4 regions of the Lysobacter sp. Root983 genome follow, and region 2 is predicted to be linked to each of the others. Evidence: predicted binding sites of a transcription regulator. Region 2 holds the regulator's gene; each other region holds the start of a gene.
What was found. Region 2 encodes sigma-54, which starts transcription at its own class of promoters, with help from an activator protein. Its sites were predicted from a motif close to TGGCACGNGCNTTGC; they were not measured.
Positions count from the first base shown of each region.

Region 1: ASE43_RS11335 (prepilin-type N-terminal cleavage/methylation domain-containing protein) is a predicted target of sigma-54. The motif match lies at 2,772-2,786, and genes of this name have one in related genera.
Region 3: glnA (type I glutamate--ammonia ligase) is a predicted target of sigma-54. The motif match lies at 2,714-2,728, and genes of this name have one in related genera.
Region 4: pgaA (poly-beta-1,6 N-acetyl-D-glucosamine export porin PgaA) is a predicted target of sigma-54. The motif match lies at 1,573-1,587, and genes of this name have one in related genera.

Region 1 covers NZ_LMJO01000012.1:877,951-882,971, forward strand. The annotation lists gene ASE43_RS11330 (hypothetical protein) at 92-2,050, opposite strand; gene ASE43_RS11335 (prepilin-type N-terminal cleavage/methylation domain-containing protein) at 2,256-2,684, opposite strand; gene ASE43_RS11340 (hypothetical protein) at 2,935-4,869, opposite strand; gene ASE43_RS22585 (pilin) at 4,996-5,021, opposite strand, start outside.
Region 2 covers NZ_LMJO01000007.1:1-5,021, forward strand. The annotation lists gene ASE43_RS07340 (RNA polymerase factor sigma-54) at 102-1,547, opposite strand; gene lptB (LPS export ABC transporter ATP-binding protein) at 1,646-2,365, opposite strand; gene lptA (lipopolysaccharide transport periplasmic protein LptA) at 2,365-2,889, opposite strand; gene lptC (LPS export ABC transporter periplasmic protein LptC) at 2,870-3,436, opposite strand; gene ASE43_RS07360 (HAD hydrolase family protein) at 3,433-3,981, opposite strand; gene ASE43_RS07365 (KpsF/GutQ family sugar-phosphate isomerase) at 4,083-5,021, opposite strand, start outside.
Region 3 covers NZ_LMJO01000018.1:56,070-61,090, reverse strand. The annotation lists gene ASE43_RS18970 (TorF family putative porin) at 1-498, opposite strand, end outside; gene ASE43_RS18965 (GNAT family N-acetyltransferase) at 701-1,156, opposite strand; gene glnA (type I glutamate--ammonia ligase) at 1,221-2,630, opposite strand; gene ASE43_RS18955 (undecaprenyl-diphosphate phosphatase) at 2,917-3,723, shown strand; gene ASE43_RS18950 (META and DUF4377 domain-containing protein) at 3,838-4,650, shown strand; gene ASE43_RS18945 (RDD family protein) at 4,704-5,021, opposite strand, start outside.
Region 4 covers NZ_LMJO01000017.1:86,933-91,953, forward strand. The annotation lists gene ASE43_RS16180 (S41 family peptidase) at 1-1,015, opposite strand, end outside; gene pgaA (poly-beta-1,6 N-acetyl-D-glucosamine export porin PgaA) at 1,680-3,725, shown strand; gene pgaB (poly-beta-1,6-N-acetyl-D-glucosamine N-deacetylase PgaB) at 3,796-5,021, shown strand, end outside.

The DNA.
Region 1 (5,021 bases), on a different contig from region 2:
CCGCGGCGACTGTAGCGCATAGCCTCGCGTCGCCAGTAGCGGGCGCGCGCGATTTGTGGCGCGGCGCACGCGCCTGCACTCGCCAGGCGCATCAGCGCGCGGGCGCGGCCAACATCTGGCGAATCGCGGCGAGCTCGGATTGGCCGCGGCTGTCGTAGGGCTTCATGCGTCGATCGAGTTCGGCCAGCAGTCGGGCGGCGTCGTCGCGGGCGCCGCGCGCTGCCAGGATCTTGGCCAGCAGCGTGCCCGTGGGCAGGTCGCCGCTGGCGGTCCACGCGATCTCGGCTTGGGTTTGTGCGGCGCCCAGATCGCCTATGCCGGCGTAGATTTCGGCGGCGAGCAGGCGCGTGAGCCACTTCGGTCGCGACGATTCCGGTTGCGTGGATGTGGCCGCCAGGGTGCGCACGACGGTATCGGCTACCTCGCGCGACTCCAGACCGCAGCCACGCGCCGCGTTGAAGCGGCCCAGCAGCCGCAGCGCTTGGATCTCGAAGACGGTGGCGCTGGGCGGTGCCTGCGCCGCTATCGCGGCCAGCGCACCGGGGTCGGAAGGCAGACCCGCGCGGCAGCGCGCGGTGATCAGATTGACGCGGCCCAGCCAGCGTCGACGCGGGTCGGGACTGGCGGCCAGCGACTCCATCAGCGCGACGTTGCCGCGCAGGTCGCCGCGTGCCAGCAGTACGCCGCTCTGGTCGTAGAGCGCGCGCAGCGAATGCGGGTGCTCGCGCAGGCCTTCGGCCGCGATGGTATCCATGCGCTGCCAGACCGACACGCGCGAGTAGGTGATCGCGGAGAGCGCGACCACCGCCAAGGCCGCCACGCTCAACAACTGCGCGCGATAGGCCGGGCCTGAGCGCAACCTCTCCGGCAGCAGCGCGGTAAGCCCGACCACCGCCAGTGCCAGGCCTACTAGGGGCAGATAGTTGCGGTGCTCGTAGTACAGCTCGACCGGCAGAAACGTGGATTCCACCGCGTGCGCGGCGAGAAAGAAGAACCAGCCCAGACAGGCGCTGGGCGCCGACGCCCGCCAGGCCCAAGCCGCGATGCTGATCGCGGTCAGGGCGATGATCGAGTTGAGCGTGGCGATCGGCGATAGCAAACCGGTCGAGCGCGCGAAGTCGTCCGTGTATACACCCAGCGCGGGCCCGTATGGCAGGGCGATATGGCCCAGGTAGGCCATCAGCGCACGCGGTTCGCTGAGCAGACGCTGAGACAGAGTGAAATCCCATTCCGAATAGCCGCCGAGCAGCCATTGCGGCGCGACCAGCAGCGAGATCAGTACCAGCAGCGCCGGCGCGAACAGGAACAGACCGAAGAAGGCGCGCACCGGCCGTGCCGCAGCGCCATCGCGTTTGAAGCAGGCCCATTCGATGACCGCGCAGAGCAACGGCGCCACCGCCGCGTTCTGCTTGCTGAGCAGGCCCAGCAGCACCAGCAGCGGGAAGGTCAGAAACAGCTTCGATCGCGCCGGCCTGAGCTGGCCGGCGGCGATTTCCTGGCGTGCGATCAGATAGGCCAGTACCGCTCCCAGTACCAGCAGCGTGCTTAGCTGGGCCATACGCTGCACCGAGTACAGCACGGTGCTGACCTGGATCGGGTGCAGCAGCCAGATCGCGCTGGCGATCGTCGCCAGCATCGGTGCTCGCGCGTTCAGGCGCGGATCCAGCGCAAGCAGGCGGCGCAGCAGTTGCCAGACCAGCAGGCCGCACAGCAGATGGACGATCAGGTTGCCGAGCTTGAACGAGAACGGTGCGACGCCGCCCAGTGTCGCGCTCAAGGCGAAGCTGGCCATCGCTACCGGCCGTCCGGCCCAGGGCGAACCGCGCCCCAACACCGCCTCGGCGAAGGTCGCCTGACCGGCAAGCCAGCGCTCGATGACCGGAAAGGTGACGCCATCGTCGAGCAGGAAGGGGCCGCTGAGTCCGCGCCAGTAGATCGCCAGAGTGGTCAGCGCGAGCAGGGCCAGACCGATCGCGGCCGCGCGCGCAGGACCGGCGCCGAGCGGCGAAGCGAGGGAGGTGGCGGGCTGTGCGGAAGCGTCGAATCGCATGATCGGCTGCACCGAAGTGGCCGACCCGTCGCCGGAGGGCGCGTAGTGGGCGTGGTAGGGAAGGGGTTGCGTAGCGGCGAGGCGATCCTGCGTCATCGCCGTTCGCGCTGTCCAGCGCGGCGACACGATTGCGGAACGCCAGCCTCAAACGCGCCGACGGCCGCATTGCGCGGCCGTCGGGCGATGCGGAACGGGTTGCGGGCTATCAGCCGCGGCACTCGGCCGGCAGCTGCGAATCGTTGTCCTGACCGGAGGCGGTGCAGGTCCACTCGATGCGGCCGCTGTTCTGGGTGCTTTCCGGGTCGAGTTCGAACGTGGTGACGGGACCGCCGGTGCTGCGCGTCACCGAACGCACGGTGCCGCCGGGCATCACTTCCACGGTCGCGCAGTAGTCGCTGCCGGTGAAGGAGAAGCCGGTGCTGGTGGCGGTGATGTTGTTGAGGCCTTCGGCGGAGTGCGCGGTTTCGGCGACGGCGAGCTTGGCGCCAGCCGAGATGTGCAGGCATTCGGTATTCTTGGTGCGGATCGAGTAATCCTGATAGGCCGGCAGCGCGATGGCGATCAGGATGCCCAGGATGGCGATCACGATCATGAGTTCGATGAGGGTGAAACCCCCGGCGTTGCGCTTGTTCATGGACCCTCTCCAGTGAGCTCGATTCGGGTCGGCGCCACCCGGACTGCGTCCGGCGACGGCAACGATCCCCCCTGAATCAGTACCTGAGCAAGGAGCATGCCAAGTCCAGGCATGTGACGGCGGTCATGATCGTGGCGCCGTTCAGGCCATGGCGGCTCGCCAGGCGACGCCTGCTACGTCGGCATATGACGCAGCCTGGCAACTTACTGCGGCCGTTCGTCGCGGACGAACGGAAAGCGGCCGCGGCGCGCTACGGCCCCGGATTGGCGGCGGCTTCGGGCGCGCGCGGGGCGGCGCCGCGCCGGCGCCGATCGTCGATGGCCTTGCGCAGTTCGCGCAGGTACTTCTGCCCGATGCCGTCGTAAGGCCGGGTCTGCGCCTGCAGGCTCGCATACGTGCGCTCGGCTTCGGGCAGCTTGTTGTTCTGCACGTACAGGCGCACCAGCATCTCGCCGACCGCGAAATCCGCGCCCGGCCGCCAGGCCAGTGCGGCCTGCGCTTCGGCCTGCTGCCAGCGCCGCGCGCGCGCGTAGAACTCGGCCGCGATCGCGCGGGTCACCCATTTGGAGCGCAGGTGCTCGGGCTGCGCATGCGCCGCATCGAGCAGCTTTTCCGTGGTCTGCGCCATATCCAGCAGGCTCACCTCGCCGCAGCCCTTGCCGGCGATCTTCGCCATCTGCATCAAGGTTTGCGACTCGAAGATCGTCAGCTGCGGCTGCGCATCGGCTAGCGCGCGCTGCAGCAGGGCTCGCTCGGCCTTACCGTTGCGCAGGCACTGGGTGGTGATCAGATTGAGATTGGCCATCAGGCGGTTGCGCGGCGTCGGGCTTTTCGCCAAATGAGACAACAGGCGCTCGCTCTCGTCGTAGTTGCCGCCCAGCAGCGCCAGCGTCGACAGATCCAGGTGGGCGCGCATGGAGTCCGGGTGGAACTTCAGCGCCTGCATCACGATGGTGTCGTAGTGGCGCCAGACCAGGGCGCGGCCCAGGGTGGCGAAGGCGAGCACCGCCGCCAGGCCGGCGACGGCAGCCAGGGCCAGGCGGTTCGGACCCTGCGCCGGCGCGGCGCGGCGCGGCACCAGCGCACCCAGTCCGGCCACCGCCAGCAAGATGCCGATCGAGGGCAGGTAGTTGCGGTGCTCGTAGTACATTTCGATCGGCAGGAAGCTCGACTCCACGCTGTGCGCGACCAGGAAGAAAAACCAGCCGGCGAACAGGCTGGGTGCGCGCTTGCGCAGCGCGATCGCCGCGAGGCTGATCGCGGCCAACAGTGCCAGGCACAACAACGTCGACGGCGGCGACAGCAGGCCGGTCGAGGTTGCGAAGTCGTCGGTGTACAGCCCCATGCGCGGCGCATACGGCAGCAGCAGGGTGCCCAGGTAGTCGGCCAGGACGCGGGCCTGAGTCAGCAGGCGCTGGACCAGGCTGAAATCCCATTCGGCGTAGCCATCGAGCAGGCGCTCGGGCGCCAGCGTCAGCAGAGCGGCGGCGCCGAGCAGGGGCAGGGCCAGGAACAGGCCGAAGAATGCGAGCGCGGGCTTGGGACGTGGGCGCCCGAAGTAGGCCAGTTCCAGCACCAGGCACAAGGCGGGCGCGACCGCGCCGTTCTGTTTGCTCAGCAGAGCGGCCAGCATCAGCAGTGGACACAGCAGGAACAACAGTGCAATCGCGGAACGGCTGCGGCCGTCGGCGAGCTGGCGGCGCGCATGCAGGTAGGTCCATAACGAAGCCAGCACGAACAGGGTGCTGAGCTGGGCCATGCGCTGCACCGCGTACAACACGGTGCTGGCGTGCAGCGGGTGCAGCAGCCACAGGGCGGCCAGCAGGCCGGCGATCAGTTCGGCGTGTGGCGCTAGGCGTTCGTCGCGGGCGAGCGCGCGGCGCAGGACCTGCCAGCCGAGCAAGCCGCAGATCAGATGGACGATGAGGTTGCCGAACTTGTAGGCGAACGGCGTATCGCCGCCCAGCCAGCCGCTGAGCATGAAGCTGAGCATCGAGACCGGTCGCGCGTACAGCCAGGAAGCGTTGCCAGGCACCACTTCCTGCCAGGACGCCTTGCCGGCCAGCCAACCGTGCAGGGCACCGAAGGTGGCGTTGTCGTCGAGTACGAACGGGCCGGTCAGGCCGGGCCAGTAGATCGCGACGGTGACCAGCATCGCTGCGAGCAACAACAATCGAACGCGCATGCGAGGCCGGCCTTTCCTATGGGTTGCTGAGGCTAACGGCGTCGCCCCGCCGTTAGCAATGGCGGAGCGCCCAAAAAACGAAACCCCGGCGGACCGGGGTTTCGGGCGTTGCGTACGCGGTGCGGCTTAGCGGCACTCGGCCGGGATCTGCG
Region 2 (5,021 bases):
GCACTTGATCTCCCTTCTCCCGCCTGCGGGAGAAGGTGCCCGAAGGGCGGATGAGGGCGGCCTGAGGGGCTTCGGGCTAGGCCCAAGCTACAACCTGGCCCTCAGGCCATCCGCACCCGATCCTGCGACGACGGGATGCTCATCGCCTCGCGGTACTTGGCTACCGTACGGCGCGCCACCGGCACGCCAGTGGCCTTGAGGGTTTCGGCCAGGCGCGCGTCGGACAGCGGCTTGCGCGGGTTCTCGGCCTCGATCAGGCGCCGGATCATGGCCTGGATCGCGGTGCTGGAGGCCTCGCCGCCGGAACCGGTGTCGATGCCGGAGGCGAAGAAGGCGCGCAGCGGCACGGTGCCGCGCGGGGTGCGCGCGTACTTGCGCGAGATCGCGCGCGAGACCGTGGATTCGTGCAGGCCGATCTCGTTGGCGACCTCGCGCAGGGTCAGCGGGCGCAGGGCGCTGTCGCCGAATTCCAGGAACGCGGCCTGCTGCTTGAGCAGGCAGCGGGTGACCTTGAGCAGGGTGTCGCCGCGCGCTTCCAGGCTCTTGAGCAGCCAGCGCGCCTCCTGCAGGTGGCCGCGCAGATAACTGGCGTCGGCCGCGCTGGCGTGGCGGATCATGCCCTCGTAGCCGCGGTGGATCGACACCCGCGGGCGCATGCCGTCGGCCAGGGCGACCCGCCACAGCCCGTGCTGGCGCCAGATCACCACGTCGGGAGCGACATAGGTGTCGGCCGCGATCGCGCCGATCTGGGCGCCCGGGCGCGGGTCCAGCGAGCGCAGCAGTTGCACCGCGGTCTCGACCTCTGCGACCTCGAGCTTGAGCTCGGCCGCCAGCCCGGCCACGCCGACCTTGGGCAGGCGCTCCAGCGGCCCGTTGGCCAGGCTGTTGGCGAGTTCGCGTCCGGGGGTTTCGACGGGCAATTGGCTCAGCTGCAGGCGCAGGCACTCACCCAGCGAGCGCGCGCCGACCCCGACCGGGTCGTAGCGCTGGATCTGGTGCAGCACCGTGGTCAGCTCGTCCACGCCGGCGTCGATCGCCGGGCCCAGCGAGGCGGCGATCGCGTCCAGCGGCTCGCGCAGGTAGCCGTCGTCGTCGATGGCCTCGATCAGGGATACCCCGATCAGGCGGTCGCGCGCGGTCAGCGGGCTCAGGTGCAGCTGCCACAGCAGGTGGTCGTGCAGGGTGTCGGCGTCGGCGACCTGTTCGGCGACCGGGCCGTCGTCGTCCTGATCGGAGGGGCCGATGCGCTGGTACCAGGGCTCGCCGTCGCTGGTGCCCCAATCGGCCTCCGGCGGCAGGGCGTCGCGGTGGTCCTCGCCGGAGGACTCCGGCGCGCTCTCGCGCTCGTCGCCGACGCTGCCGCCGTCGGCGCCGTTGCTGACGCTGATCGCAGTCTCGGTCCAGTCCAGCAGTGGATTGCTCTCCACCGCGGTGACCAGTTCGGCTTCCAGTTCCACCGCCGATAGCTGCAACAGACGGATGGCCTGACGCAATTGCGGCGTCATCACCAGCTGTTGACCTAGCGAGGCTTGGAGGCGGGGCTTCATGCTCGGTGTCTAACGCGACCTGATAGGGCTGGCGGCCGCACGCGTGTTCCAGAATGTGGCGGAAACGCCGACTGGAACCCTGCGCAATCGAGCTAAGGTTACAGGCGGAAGGTTTCGCCCAGGTATACGCGACGGACGTCGGGATTGGCCAGCAGCGCGTCCGGAGCCCCCTGCGCGAGCACGCCGCCTTCGTTGAGGATATACGCCCGGTCGCAAATGCCCAAGGTCTCGCGCACGTTATGGTCGGTGATCAGCACGCCGATGCCGCGATTCTTGAGGTGGCGCACGATTCGCTGGATCTCGCCGACCGAAATCGGGTCGACGCCGGCGAAGGGCTCGTCCAGCAGCATCAGCCGCGGCTTGGCGGCCAGCGCGCGCGCGATTTCGACGCGGCGGCGTTCGCCGCCGGACAGGCTGGCGCCGATCTGCTCGGCGACGTGGCTCACCTGCAGCTCGTCCATCAGGTTGGCCAGCTCGCGCTCGCGGCCGTTGCGGTCCAGGTCCTCGCGCAGTTCCAGCACCAGGCGCAGGTTGTCGGCCACGCTGAGCTTGCGGAACACCGAGGGTTCCTGCGGCAGATAGCCCACGCCGTACTTGGCGCGCGCGTACATCGGCTCGCTGGTGATGTCCTTGCCGTCCAGCACGATCTGGCCGGCGTCGGCCGGGACCAGGCCGACGATCATGTAGAAGCAGGTGGTCTTGCCGGCGCCGTTGGGGCCGAGCAGGCCGACCACTTCGCCGGCGTCCAGCGTCAGGCCGAAATCGCGCACCACTTCGCGCGAACGGTAGGCCTTGCGCAGGCCGCGGGCGACCAGCATCAGCGGCCTCCCTTGGCCGGCGCGGCGGGCTTGCCCTTGGGCTGCAGGCGCAGGTTCACGCGGCCGCCGGTGCCGCCGCTCTCGATCTGGCCGGTCTTCATGTTGTAGACGATGCGCTCGCTCTTGATCGTGTCGCCGGCCTTGTCGACATAGGCGTTGCCGGTGAGGATCACGGTGTCCTTGGGCATGTCGTAGTCGACCTTGTTGGCGCGGCCGTTGAACGGCGAGCCGTCGTCGAGCTGCTGCTTCAAGGTCACCTGCGAGCCGGTCAGGGCGACGTAGCTGATGTCGCCGTCGGCGCGCTTGATGTCGGCTTTGGCGGCGTTGATGACCAGGGTGCCCTGGACGATCTTGACGTTGCCGGTGAGCACGCAGGGGCCGGTGTCGCTGGCGACCGAGCAGTTGCTGTGGTCGGCGCCGACGTCCATGGGCTGGTTGCGGTCCGAAGAACGCGCATGCGCCACGGCGGCCGCCAGCAGGGCGACGATCAGGCACAGCACCTGCTTAGCGGGCTTTCGCTTCATAGCGGACCTTGACGTTGGGGATGTTGACGTTCTTGGTATCGAGATCGGCCTGCAATCCCGAGCCGGTCATTATAGTGCCCGGCTGAACCACCTTAACCGGAACCGCCGAAGTCGCCTTGTTCGTGTCGGGGAACACGTTCAGTTCTTCGGAGGTGATGCTGATCGGCTTGCCGCCGGCGTTGGTGCTGTCGGCCTTGACCGCCCCGCGCAGGCGCACCTCGTCGGCCTTGGCGCTGACCCAGGCGGCCTTGGAGCGTACTTCCCAGGCGCCGCCGCCGGCTTCGCCGGTGGGCGGGATCAGGAAGGTCGGGGTGGCGATGTCCATGGTCTTGACGTTGGGGTCGCGCGTCAGCTTGGGCGCGCGCAGGGTGAAGGATTCCTTGCCCTGTTTGTCCAGCACCACCACTTCGAAATCGTTGAGCACGTAGTCCGAGCGCCCGCCGGCGGCCGGACCGCCGTGGTCCTTGTTGCGTTGCGACCACAGCGCCCAGCCGCTGGCGAGCGCGCCCAGCACCAGGAAGGCGGTGATCAGGCCACGCCAGCTCATTCCAGCACCTGCGCCAGCAGGCGCTCGGCGTGGCCCTGCGCGGCCAGCAGCAGGTCGCACAGCTCGCGGCCGGCGCCGCAGCCGCCCTGGGCGCCGGTGCGCCAGTGCACGCGCTCGCGTACCCAGGGGTGGGCGTTGGCGGGCGCGACCGCGAGGCCGACGTGGGCCATCGCGCGCAGATCGGGCAGGTCGTCGCCCATGAAGCTGACCTCGTCCAGGCCCAGGCCCAGGCGCTGCGCGATCTCGCGCACGCAGGCCAGCTTGTCGGCGACGCGGGTATGCGCCTCCAGGCCGAGTTCGGCCGCGCGCTGCTCGGCGATGGTGCTGGCGCGCGCGGTCACGAAGGCCACCGCGATGCCCGCCTTGCGCAGCAGCACCAGGCCCTGGCCGTCGTGGACGTGGAAGGCTTTGAGTTCGCTGCCCTCGCTGTCGAAGATCAGGCGGCCGTCGGTCAGGGTGCCGTCGACGTCGAAGCAGGCTAGCCGGATCCGGGCGGCGCGTTCGCGGATTTCGGCGGGGTAGTCGTTGAGGTGGCTATAGGGCATCAGAGCAGGGATTCGGGATTTGGGATTCGGGATTGGGCGAGCGTCATAGTGGAATGTGATCGGTTGGCGAATCCCGAATCTCGAATCCCCAATCTCAGCCTTTAAACCACTCTAGCGCGCAACAAGTCATGAATATTGAGGGCGCCGACCACGCGTTGTTCAGCGTCCACCACCAGCAGGCCACTGATCTTGTGGGTTTCCATGAGCTGCGCGGCTTCCACCGCCAGGGCCTCGGGGCCGATGGTCTTGGGCGCGCGGGTCATGACTTCGACGATCCGGGTCGAACGCAGGTCCACGCCTGGGTCGTCGAGGGTGCGGCGCAGGTCGCCGTCGGTGTACAGACCGAGCAGGCGTCCGCCGTCGTCGACCACCGCGGTCATGCCCAGGCGCTTGTGGCTCATTTCCACCAGCGCCTCGCTCACGCTGGCGTCGGCCGCGATGCGCGGCACGTCGTCGCCGGCGTGCATGATGTCGGTGATGTGCAGCAGCAGGCGCCGGCCGAGCGCGCCGGCCGGATGCGAGCGGGCGAAATCGTCGGCGGTGAAGCCGCGCGCTTCCAGCAGGGCGACCGCGAGCGCGTCGCCCATCGCCAGCGAGGCGGTGGTGCTGGAGGTCGGCGCCAGCGCCAGCGGGCAGGCCTCGGCCGGCACGCTGACGTCCAGGTGCACGTCGGACTCGCGCGCCATGGTCGACTGGGCGCGGCCGGTCATCGAGATCAGCTTGTTGCCCTGGCGCTTGAGCACCGGCAGCAGCATCAGCACTTCGTCGCTCTCGCCCGAGTAGGACAGGGCCAGCACGATATCGGCGTCGGTGATCATGCCCAGGTCGCCGTGGCCGGCTTCGCCCGGGTGCACATAGAAGGCCGGGGTGCCGGTAGAGGCCAGGGTGGCGGCGATCTTGCGCGCGACGTGACCGGACTTGCCCATGCCGGTGCAGACCACCCGCCCGCGCGCTTCCAGCATCAACCGGCAGGCCGCGGTGAAGGCGCCGTCGATGCGTGCGGCGACCGCGGCCAGGGCCTGCCCCTCGATCTCGAACAC
Region 3 (5,021 bases), on a different contig from region 2:
CAGATCGGTGAGGGCGTGGGAGTACTTCAATCCCAGGGCGACGGTCTCCACCGGCGTGACGGTGGCGCCCACATAGAACTCGGCGGTGTTCGGGCTGTTGAAGCCGCCCGGGTAGTCGCCCGGATACCAGTAGTACAAGGCGCCGATGTCGTAGGCGAAGATGTCGCCGGCCTTGCCGCGGTAACCGGCGTAGGCGTCCAGCTCCAGGCTGCTGGAGATGTCGTCGCCGACGACGACGGTGTCGGACAGCCAACTGACGTTGCTGCCCCAGGCGCCGGCGTAGAAGCCGCTGTCGGCGGCGTATTCGATGCCGCCCTGCAGGGCCGGCTCCTGGTTGGTCTGCGACACTCCCCTAAAAATGTAATCGCTGGTCAAGCTCACCGAACCCGAGGTACCGGCGTGCGCGAGTGCCGGTGCGCCCAGGCAAGCGGCGAACACGGACAGAGCGAGCGCGGCGTGCGCGGTCGCGGTGGTGCAGGCGTTGGTACGAGACGACATGACGCAGGCTCCTCATAAGCGGTGGCCCCTCCCCGGTCAGTGCTTCGTGCTGTTGCGGCGCGGGCGTTTCGTCACGGCCCGGGCTTTTTTTCGGACGCAGTCGCCTTGCGGCGGGGCGAGCCCGTCGTTGAGACCTCCTGGTTGTGGTGGTGGACTGAAAAGCGAACGGCCCGTAGCTTTCGCCACGGGCCGTCGGGTGCGTCTACAGGTGCTTGCTCATGAAGACGCTGTTGGGGTCGTCGACGTAGTCCGCGAAGGGTCCGCAGGGTTCGAAGCCGTAGCGCGCATAGAGCCTGCGCGCCGGCTCGAAGCCGTCCATCGAACCCGTCTCCAGGCTCAGCCGCCGATAGGCGCGCCGCCCTGCCTCGTCGATCAGATGATCCAGCATCGCGGCCGCCACGCCCTTGCGCAAATGCCGCGAAACCGTGCGCATCGATTTGATCTCGCCGTGCCCGGCATCGAGCTGCTTGAGCGCGCCGCAGCCGAGCAATTGCCCGTCCCGCCAGGCGCTCCAGAAACTGATCTCCGGCCGCCGCAGTCCGTCCAGGTCCAGCGCGTGGATGCTCTCCGGCGGCGACAGTTGGGCCATGCCCTGCAGGTGTTCGCGCAACAGCGCGATCACCTCGGGATGGTCCAGTTCGCCTGCGCGGATCTGCATCGGTGCTCCTGACTGCGGTGCGGCAACGCGGGACGGCGGCGCGAGCCGCCGTCCCTGGCGCGCGTTAGACGGCGTAGTACATCTGGTATTCCAACGGATGGGTCGCAGCGCGGAACTTGGTCACTTCCTGCATCTTCAGCGCGATGTAGCTGTCGATGAAGTCGTCGGTGAACACGCCGCCGGCCTTGAGGAAGTCGCGGTCCTTGTCCAGCGCTTCCAGGGCCTGGTCGAGCGAATGGCAGACGGTCGGAATGCCCTTCTCCTCTTCCGGCGGCAGGTCGTACAGGTCCTTGTCGCTGGGCGCGCCCGGGTCGATCTGGTTCTTGATGCCGTCCAGGCCGGCCATCATCAGCGCGGCGAAGGTCAGGTAGCCCGACTGGATCGGATCGGGGAAGCGCATTTCGATGCGGCGCGCCTTCGGGTTGGCCACGTAGGGAATGCGGCAGCTGGCCGAACGGTTGCGGGCCGAGTAGGCCAGCATCACCGGCGCTTCGAAGCCCGGCACCAGGCGCTTGTAGCTGTTGGTGCCGGAGTTGGTGAAGGCGTTGATCGCGCGCGCATGCTTGAACACGCCGCCGATGTACCACAGCGCCAGCTGCGACAGGCCGCCGTAGCCGTCGCCGCTGAACAGGTTGACGCCGCCCTTGGCGAAGGACTGGTGCACGTGCATGCCGCTGCCGTTGTCGCCGACGATCGGCTTGGGCATGAAGGTCGCGGTCTTGCCGTTGCGGTGGGCGACGTTCTTGATGATGTACTTCATCGTCAGCAGCTCGTCGGCCTTGGCGACCAGCGAGTTGAACTTGGTGCCGATCTCGCACTGGCCGGCGTTGGCGACTTCGTGGTGGTGCACCTCGACTTCGATGCCGACCTGCTCCAGGGTCTTGCACATCTCGGCGCGGATGTCGTGCAGCGAGTCCAGCGGAGCGACGGGGAAGTAACCGCCCTTCACGCCCGGACGGTAGCCGCTGTTGCCGCCTTCGTATTCCTTGCCCGAGTTCCAGGCCGCTTCTTCCGAATCGATGTGGAAGAAGGTGTGGCCCATTTCATTGGCGTAGCGCACCGAGTCGAAGATGAAGAACTCGGGCTCCGGGCCGAAGAAGGCCTGATCGGCGACGCCGCTGGACTTGAGGTAGGCCTCGGCGCGCTTGGCGACGCCGCGCGGATCGCGCGAGTAGGCCTGCATGGTCGCCGGGTCGAGGATGTCGCAGGTCAGCACCAGGGTCGGATCGGCGGTGAACGGATCCAGGAAGGCGGTGGTCGAATCGGGCAGCAGGATCATGTCCGACTCGTTGATGCCCTTCCAGCCGCTGATCGAGGAGCCGTCGAACATCTTGCCGTCCTCGAACAGCGCCGGCTCGACGATGGACTTGGGGAAGGTCACGTGATGCTGGACGCCGCGCATGTCGGTGAAGCGCAGATCGACGAATTCGACCTTGTGGTCCTTGATGAGCTTTTCGACGTGTTCGAGGGACATGGATTAGGGTCCGGGATTAGAGATTCGGGAAGGGGGATTCGTGCAAAACTTCAGGGCGTGGAGCCGCCTGCTTACTAGCTAAAGCAAGCAGCGTGCCAAGTTCCTACTGTTCTTAAGAAATTGATTTATATAGAATTAAAGCCTGACGCACCGCAGCAATGACCTATTGTGGTGCGTAAATCTAAGTATTCGCACCAATTTGGTGCTACCGCTTTGAGCTGCTCGTTACCGCTGCACCCGCCGCTGCACGAATCCCCTATCCCAAATCCCGAATCCCGGCCGTCCAATGACCGATCTGCTCGCCGCGCTGCTGCTCGGCATCATCGAAGGCATCACCGAATTCCTGCCGATTTCCAGCACCGGACACCTGCTGATCGCGCAGCACTGGCTGGGGCACCGCTCCGACCTGTTCAACATCTCGATCCAGGCCGGCGCGATCCTGGCGGTGGTGCTGATCTATCGCCAGCGCCTGTGGCAGCTGGCGACCGGTTTCATGCAGCGCGAGAACCGCGACTACCTGCTCAAGTTGATCGTCGCCTTCGGCGTGACCGCGGTGCTCGGCATCGTGGTCAAGAAACTGGGCTTCGAGTTGCCCGACAAGGTGCTGCCGATCGCCTGGGCGCTGGTGCTGGGCGGCGTCTGGATGCTGCTGGCCGAACACTACGCGGCCAAGCGCGCGCAGACGCTGGGCGAGCGCACCAACATCACCTGGACGGTGGCGATCCTGGTCGGCGTGGCGCAGGTGATCGCCGGCGTGTTCCCGGGCACCTCGCGCTCGGGCGCGACCATCTTCGTGGCCTTGCTTGCGGGCACCACCAGCCGCGCGGCGGCGACCGAATTCGCGTTCCTGGTCGGCATTCCGACCATGTTCGCGGCCACCGCCTACGAGCTGCTGGACGTGATCGGCACGCCGGCGGCGGCCAACGAGGACTGGACCGCGCTGGCGGTCGCGTTCGCGGCCTCGGCGGTGACCGCGTTCGTGGCGGTGAAGTGGCTGCTGCACTACATCCAGAGCCACCGCTTCACCGTGTTCGCCTACTACCGCTTCGCACTGGGCGCGGCGCTGCTGCTGTTGATGCCGTCGGGTAGCTGAGGGGCGGATTTCACCCGCCCTTTTCGTGAGCTGAACGATCATGAATAGGCGCAACCCCGCGCAACGCGCCGATGCGTTGGTATCGGCTCGTTAATCGCAATGGAAGACCGAAACATGAAGATGCTCGCCCCCGCCCTGCTCAGCCTGGCCCTGGCCGCCTGCGCGTCCGATACCGCGCCCGGCGGCAACGCCGCCGCCACCGGCAGCGAGGCGGGCACCAGCACCGCCAGCGCGGCGCTCAGCCTGGACGCCTACCACTGGCGCCTGACCAGCGCGAACGACAGCAGCGGCAAGGCGATCGCCGCGCTTGCGCCGGACCCGAAGCGTCCGCTGCAACTGGACTTCAACAGCGGCCGGGCCAGCATCAGCGGCGGTTGCAACCGCCTCGGCGGCAGCTACACGCGCGACGCCAAGACGCTGAGCTTCGGCGACATGGAGCAGACCTTGATGGCCTGCCCCGACACTCGCCTGATGGAGCTGGATCGCGCGATCGGCGAACGCTTGCGCGGCGCGCTGCCGGCGCGGATCGAGGGCGGCAACGACGCGCCCAGCCTGCAGTTGACCGCCGCCAACGGCGACCAGCTGCGTTTCGAAGGCAGCCCGACGCCGGCTACCCGCTACGGCGGCGAAGGCACCACGGTGTTCTTCGAGGTCGCGCCGCAGCGCGCGCCGTGCTCGCATCCGCTGATTCCGAACATGCAGTGCCTGCAGGTGCGCGAGCGCCGCTACGAAGCCAACGGCGTGGCGATCAAGAGCGACGCCGCCTGGGAGCCGCTGTACCAGGACATCGAGGGCTACACCCACGAACCGGGCGTGCGCAACGTGCTGCGGGTGAAGAAGTACGACATCAAGAACCCGCCGGCCGACGCCTCGTCGGTGGCGTACGTGCTGGACATGGTGGTCGAGAGCGAGCTGGTTTCGAAGTAGGTCCGCGCGCCTTGATCGCACTCGCCCCTGTGCGGGCGAGTGCGCGCCATCGGCTAAGGCGAAATCTCGGCCGTCGTGGTTACGGCGTTGGGGCGAGCCGCTTGCGGCAGAACACCATCGGCGAATTCATCGCTGATCGAATGGCGCGGCTTGCCCGCCGGCATGCCGTCGCGCGGACGGTCGATCACGTAAGTCTTGGCCAGGGAATCGTGCCAGCCCCGGCGGATGTGATCCTCGCTCATCAACAACGAGAACGCATCGAACGGAATCAGCCGACCCAAGCTGCGCAGAAAAGCGCGCCAGAACGTGGGCTGCCGACCATACTGGTCGACGACGCGGGTCTGGGTAATCAGTTTGCCGATGGTGAAGCC
Region 4 (5,021 bases), on a different contig from region 2:
TGTGCAGGCGCAGAACCCAAGCGAAGCCTTCGCCGGAACTGGCGGTCTCGTGGTCGATCAGCACCAGCACCAGGCCGGCGTAGCGTCGGCCGTCCAGGGCGTCGCTATGGAATACCGCCGCGCCGCCGTGCTCGGACACGGCCTTGAACACCGCCTCGTCGGTGTAGGCGCCGACCACCTTGGGGCCGGCGCGCACCTCGTCCGCGCTGGGCGCGTGGCCCAGTTTTTGCAGATACGGGCGTGCGAACAGGCCCAGCACCGGCGTCTCGCCAGCGGGCATGAAATAGCTGGCCAAGCGCAGCGCCGAGGTGTTGCCGCCGCTGTTGCGGCGCAGGTCGACGATCAGGGCCTGAGTGTCGGCCAGTTCGCTCATGGCCTGATCGGCCAGCGTGGCGGCGCCGTCGTCGAAGCGATCCACGCGCAGATAGCCCACCGCCAGGCCGCTGCGCGGCGTGTAGCGGGTCCAGCGCCAGCCCGGATGTTCCGGCGGCCAACCCATCGCGACGCGCTCGACATTCAGGCGACGCTCGCCGCCCGCGCAATCGCGGATCGCGACCTCGGCACGGCTGCCCAGCGGCCCGGGCAGATCGTCCGGCGAACCCAGCAACTGGTCGCCTGGCCGCAAGCCGTGCCGCCATGCCGGACTCAGCGACGAGACGTCGACCGCGGTCTGCACGCCGTCCACGAGCTCGAAACGGGCGCCGATGCCGCGGCGCTGGTCGCCGCTCTTGCTCGGCGCCGACAGCGAGGTATGCGAGCTCTTGAGTTCGCCCAGCATGCGCGCCACCAGGGCCTTGAAGGCCGCGTCGTCGCGGACCTGGCGCAGCTGCGCGCGGTAACGGCGCCCGGCCTCCTGCCAGTCCACGCCGTGGAAACCGGGGTCGTAGTAGTTCTGATCGACGCGGGTCCAGACCCGCTCGAACAGCGCGGCATAGTCCGTTGCCGGCTCGGGCTTGGCGGCCCCGCACAGCAAACCGGCGACGATCGCCCAAGCCACCGCGCTGCGTTTCGCCACTGGGTGTTCCCTGCTTTAACGGAGATGGGCGACGCTAACAATGCGCTCCGCAGCGCTCAAGAGGGGCGCCCGCCGTGTGCGGCAGGACGTGGCCGGCGGGCATCGGACGGCCGCCACTTTGCCGAATCTGTCGTTCCACCCCCGGTTTGGCGCAGACCGCACCGTTACGACTCAAGCACCGGCCCACCGAGCGCCTCTTGCTTGTGCGTCCGGGTATCGTCGCCGGCGCCGGGCGCGCCAGCGGCCCGACCGTACGCGATGGAGGATCGCCAACCGCACCGACGCGGGTCCGAATGCGACGGATCGGCCGTGGCGATCATCCCTAACAGACAGGTCCGCCCATCCGCTCCGGCCAGGATCGGCACAGGCGGCTCCGCTTTGACAGGTTCTGCTCCTGTCCCCCAAACCGGCCTCGTGCCGGTTTTTTTTGGCCCGTCGATGCCTCGCCCGGCCGATCCACTGTTTCGGCCCCGGATTCGACCTCAAGCCCCGCTACGGAGGGCTCCGGCCGCTAAGTGACTGTCGTACATGAACAATCGCGTCGAGATGCATCGCGGTGGCACAGACTTTGCGTCCCAACTTCGTGACTCAGATCACACTTTCTCTGAGTCCATCCCCCTGGGGCCGCCCCGCCCCCTTCAGTCATACGGGATACGGACCATCCATGCCGTCTTTACATCGACTTACGTTGTCCCTGGCCTTGGTCTTGGCCGGTGGAACCTTACACATCACGTCAGTAGCTGCCGCTGAGGGTCAATCTGCGGCCGAGATCCCCTACGCCCAGATCGAACGACTGCGCGCCGACCGCGATTGGCTGGCAGCGCTGTCCTTGATCGAACGCCATCTCGCGGTGCACCGCGCCGACGCGGATCTGTACCGCCTGCGGGTGCTGACCCTGGCCGACATCGGCGCCCGCGACCGCGCGCGCACCCTGTACCTGGCGCGCCCGGAACTGTTCAGCGCCGAACAAGCCGCCGACCTCAACGCCGCCGGCCTGGCCCGGCGCATCGTCTGGAGCAAGGCCTACGCGGTCGACGAGGCCACCCGCCTGGAAGAGGCGCGCGCGGCCGACGCCGCCATCGACGCCTACCGTGCGCAGCTCGCCAGCGCCGGCACGCCGGAGCCGGCCAGCCTGGCCTACGACCGCCTGGTCGTGCTCAACCGGCTCGGCCGCCATCAGGAAGTCGCCGACGAATACCGTCGCCTGGAAAACAGCGGCCGCCCGGTGCCGGGCTATGCCCTGGGCGCGGTCGGCGATTCGCTGCTGACCCTGCGCCGCCCCGACGAGGCCGCGATCGCGCTGGAGCGCGCGGTGCAGGCCGACCCCGACGACCCCGACCTGCCGATCCAGCTCGGCTATGCGCATCTGGAACGCGAACGCTACGACCTGGCCCTGCCGCTGCTGCGCGGGCTGGTCGAGGCGCGCGCGCCCTGGCCGCACGCGCCCGGCGCGCGCCGCGGCTACGAGAACTGGCAACGCTACGACGCCGAGACCAACTACGCCCTGGCGCGCGCCTTCGGCGAGGACCAGCCTGGCGCCCAGGCGATGCTGGAGCCGCTGGCGGCGATCGGCCCCAACAACGCCGATCTGCAAGCGTCCTTGGGCTCCATCTATATGTTCCGCGGCTGGCCCAGCCGCGCGCTGGAGCGCTTCTCGATCGCCAGCACCCTGGACGAGCGCAATGTCGAGGCGCGCATCGGCCAGGTCGAAACCCTGTCCACGCTGCAGCGCTACGACCTGGCCCGACCGATCCACGACCAGTTGCTGGCGCGCTACCCCAACGAAGCCCACGTGCGCTCGATGGACCGCAACTGGGACATGCGCCGCGGCTGGCAGGCGCGCGTGTACGCGGCCGGCGGACGCAACCGCGACGGCGGCGGCGCTTCGCCGCTGGGCAACCGCGACCGCGAGTACGGCGTCGAAGTCGCCACGCCCTTGATCGACGATCGCTGGCGCCTGCTCGCGCGCAGCGGCCGGCGCTGGGCCGATTTCCAGGGCGACCGCAGCGTCGCCCAACGCAACGAGGTCGGCCTGGGCTACGCCTACGACCGTCTCGATGCGCAGCTCTATGTCGGCCGCGACCGCGACGGCCTGGGCGGCACCGCGATCGCCGTCGGCGCCGGCTGGCGCATCGACGATCGCTACGCCCTGCGCGCGCGCGTGAGCCGCAACGACGCCGCCGCCTCGCTGCAGGCGCGCGCGTCCGGCATCACCGGCGACTTGGTCGAGATCGGCGCCGACTACCACCCCAGCGAACGCACCGCGCTCGGCGCCAGCCTGCAGCATTGGCGCTACGACGACGGCAACCGGCGCGATCAGCTCAGCCTGGCGTTGGACCAGCGCCTGCTCAGCCGCCCGCACCTGCTGATCGACGGCCTGGCCAGCCTCGGCGCCGGCCGCGGCAGCCGCGACGACGCGCCCTACTTCAATCCTTCGCGCGACGCCTCGGCGGAATTCGGGATCCGTTTCGATCATCTGACCTGGCGGCGCTACGACCGTCATTTCCGCCAGCGCCTGACCTTGTCCTCGGGCGCCTATTGGCAACGCGACTACGGCACGGCCTGGGTGCCGTCGCTGCGTTATCAACACGAGTGGCAGTTCGCCCCGGGGCGGGTGCTGAGCTACGGCCTGAACTGGTCGCGCCCGGTCTACGACGGCCAGCGCGAACAGCGCCTGGGCTTCGACGCCGAATTCCGCTGGGGAGAATGAGATGAACCGTCCACACCGCCCCTCGCGGCTGATCCTGATCGTGCTGGCGCTGTACGCGCTGGTGTTCTGCATGCTGCTGCCCGCCGCCGCGCGCGCCGCCGAGCCGCTGCTGGTGCTGAGCTACCACGACGTGCGCGACGACGTCGCGCGCAAGGGCGACGGCGATGCCTACGCCGTCAGCACCCAGAACTTCGCCGCCCACCTGGACTGGCTGTCCGGGCACGGCTATCACCCGGTCTCGCTGGCGCAAGTGATCGCGGCCAACAACGGCGGCGCGGCGCTGCCGTCCAAGCCGGTGCTGATCACTTTCGACGACGGCCTGCGCAGTCTGTACACGCGCGCCTTCCCGCTGCTGCGCGCCTACAACTACCCGGCCCTGGCCGCGGTGGTCACGCATTGGGTCGAGCTGCCGGCCGGCGAAACCGTCGACTACGGCCCGCGTCCGTTCACCGGCGACGACTTCGTGACCTGGGCGCAGTTGCGCGAGATGCAGGACAGCGGCCTGATCGAGGTCGCCAGCCACAGCGACGACCTGCACCACGGCATCGTCTCCAATCCGCAGGGCAACTCGACCCCGGCCGCGGTCACCCGTCGCTACGATCCGGCCAGCGCGCGCTACGAAAGCGAGGCCGAATACCTCGCGCGCGTGCGCGCCGACCTGGAGCGCAGCAAACAACGCCTGCAGCGCGAACTCGGGCGCGCCCCGCGCGCGGTGGTGTGGCCGTACGCGGCCTACAGCAGCGTCACCAACGACATCGCCGAGCAGCTCGGCATGTCGGTCTCGTTCGACCTGGAAGGCCGCAGCACGCCGATGCCGTCGGACCTGCACGGCCTGGCGCGTCTGTTGGTGATGAACAACCCCAACGTCGGCGACCTCGCCTATCAGCTGCGCCACGACGACGAGCGCACCGGCGTGCGCGCGTTGCAAGTGGATCTGGATTCGGTCTACGACGCCGACCCGGCCCAGACCGAGCGTAACCTCGACGCCCTGATCGAACGGGTCAAGCAGATCGCGCCCAGCCATGTGTTCCTGCAGGCCTTCGCCGATCCGGACGGCAACGGTTCGGCCGATGCGTTGTACTTCCCCAATCGCGCCCTGCCGATGCGCGCGGACCTGTTCAACCGCGTCGCCTGGCAGCTCAAGTCGCGCGCGGGCGTGGTGGTTTACGCCTGGCTGCCGGTGCTGGGCTACGAGCTGCCCGATCCCGCCCGGCGCGCCGCACTGGCGATCCCGGGCGCGCGCGCCGACGAGGTGTATCGCCTCGACTACACCCAACCGGAGGTGCGCCGCCTGGT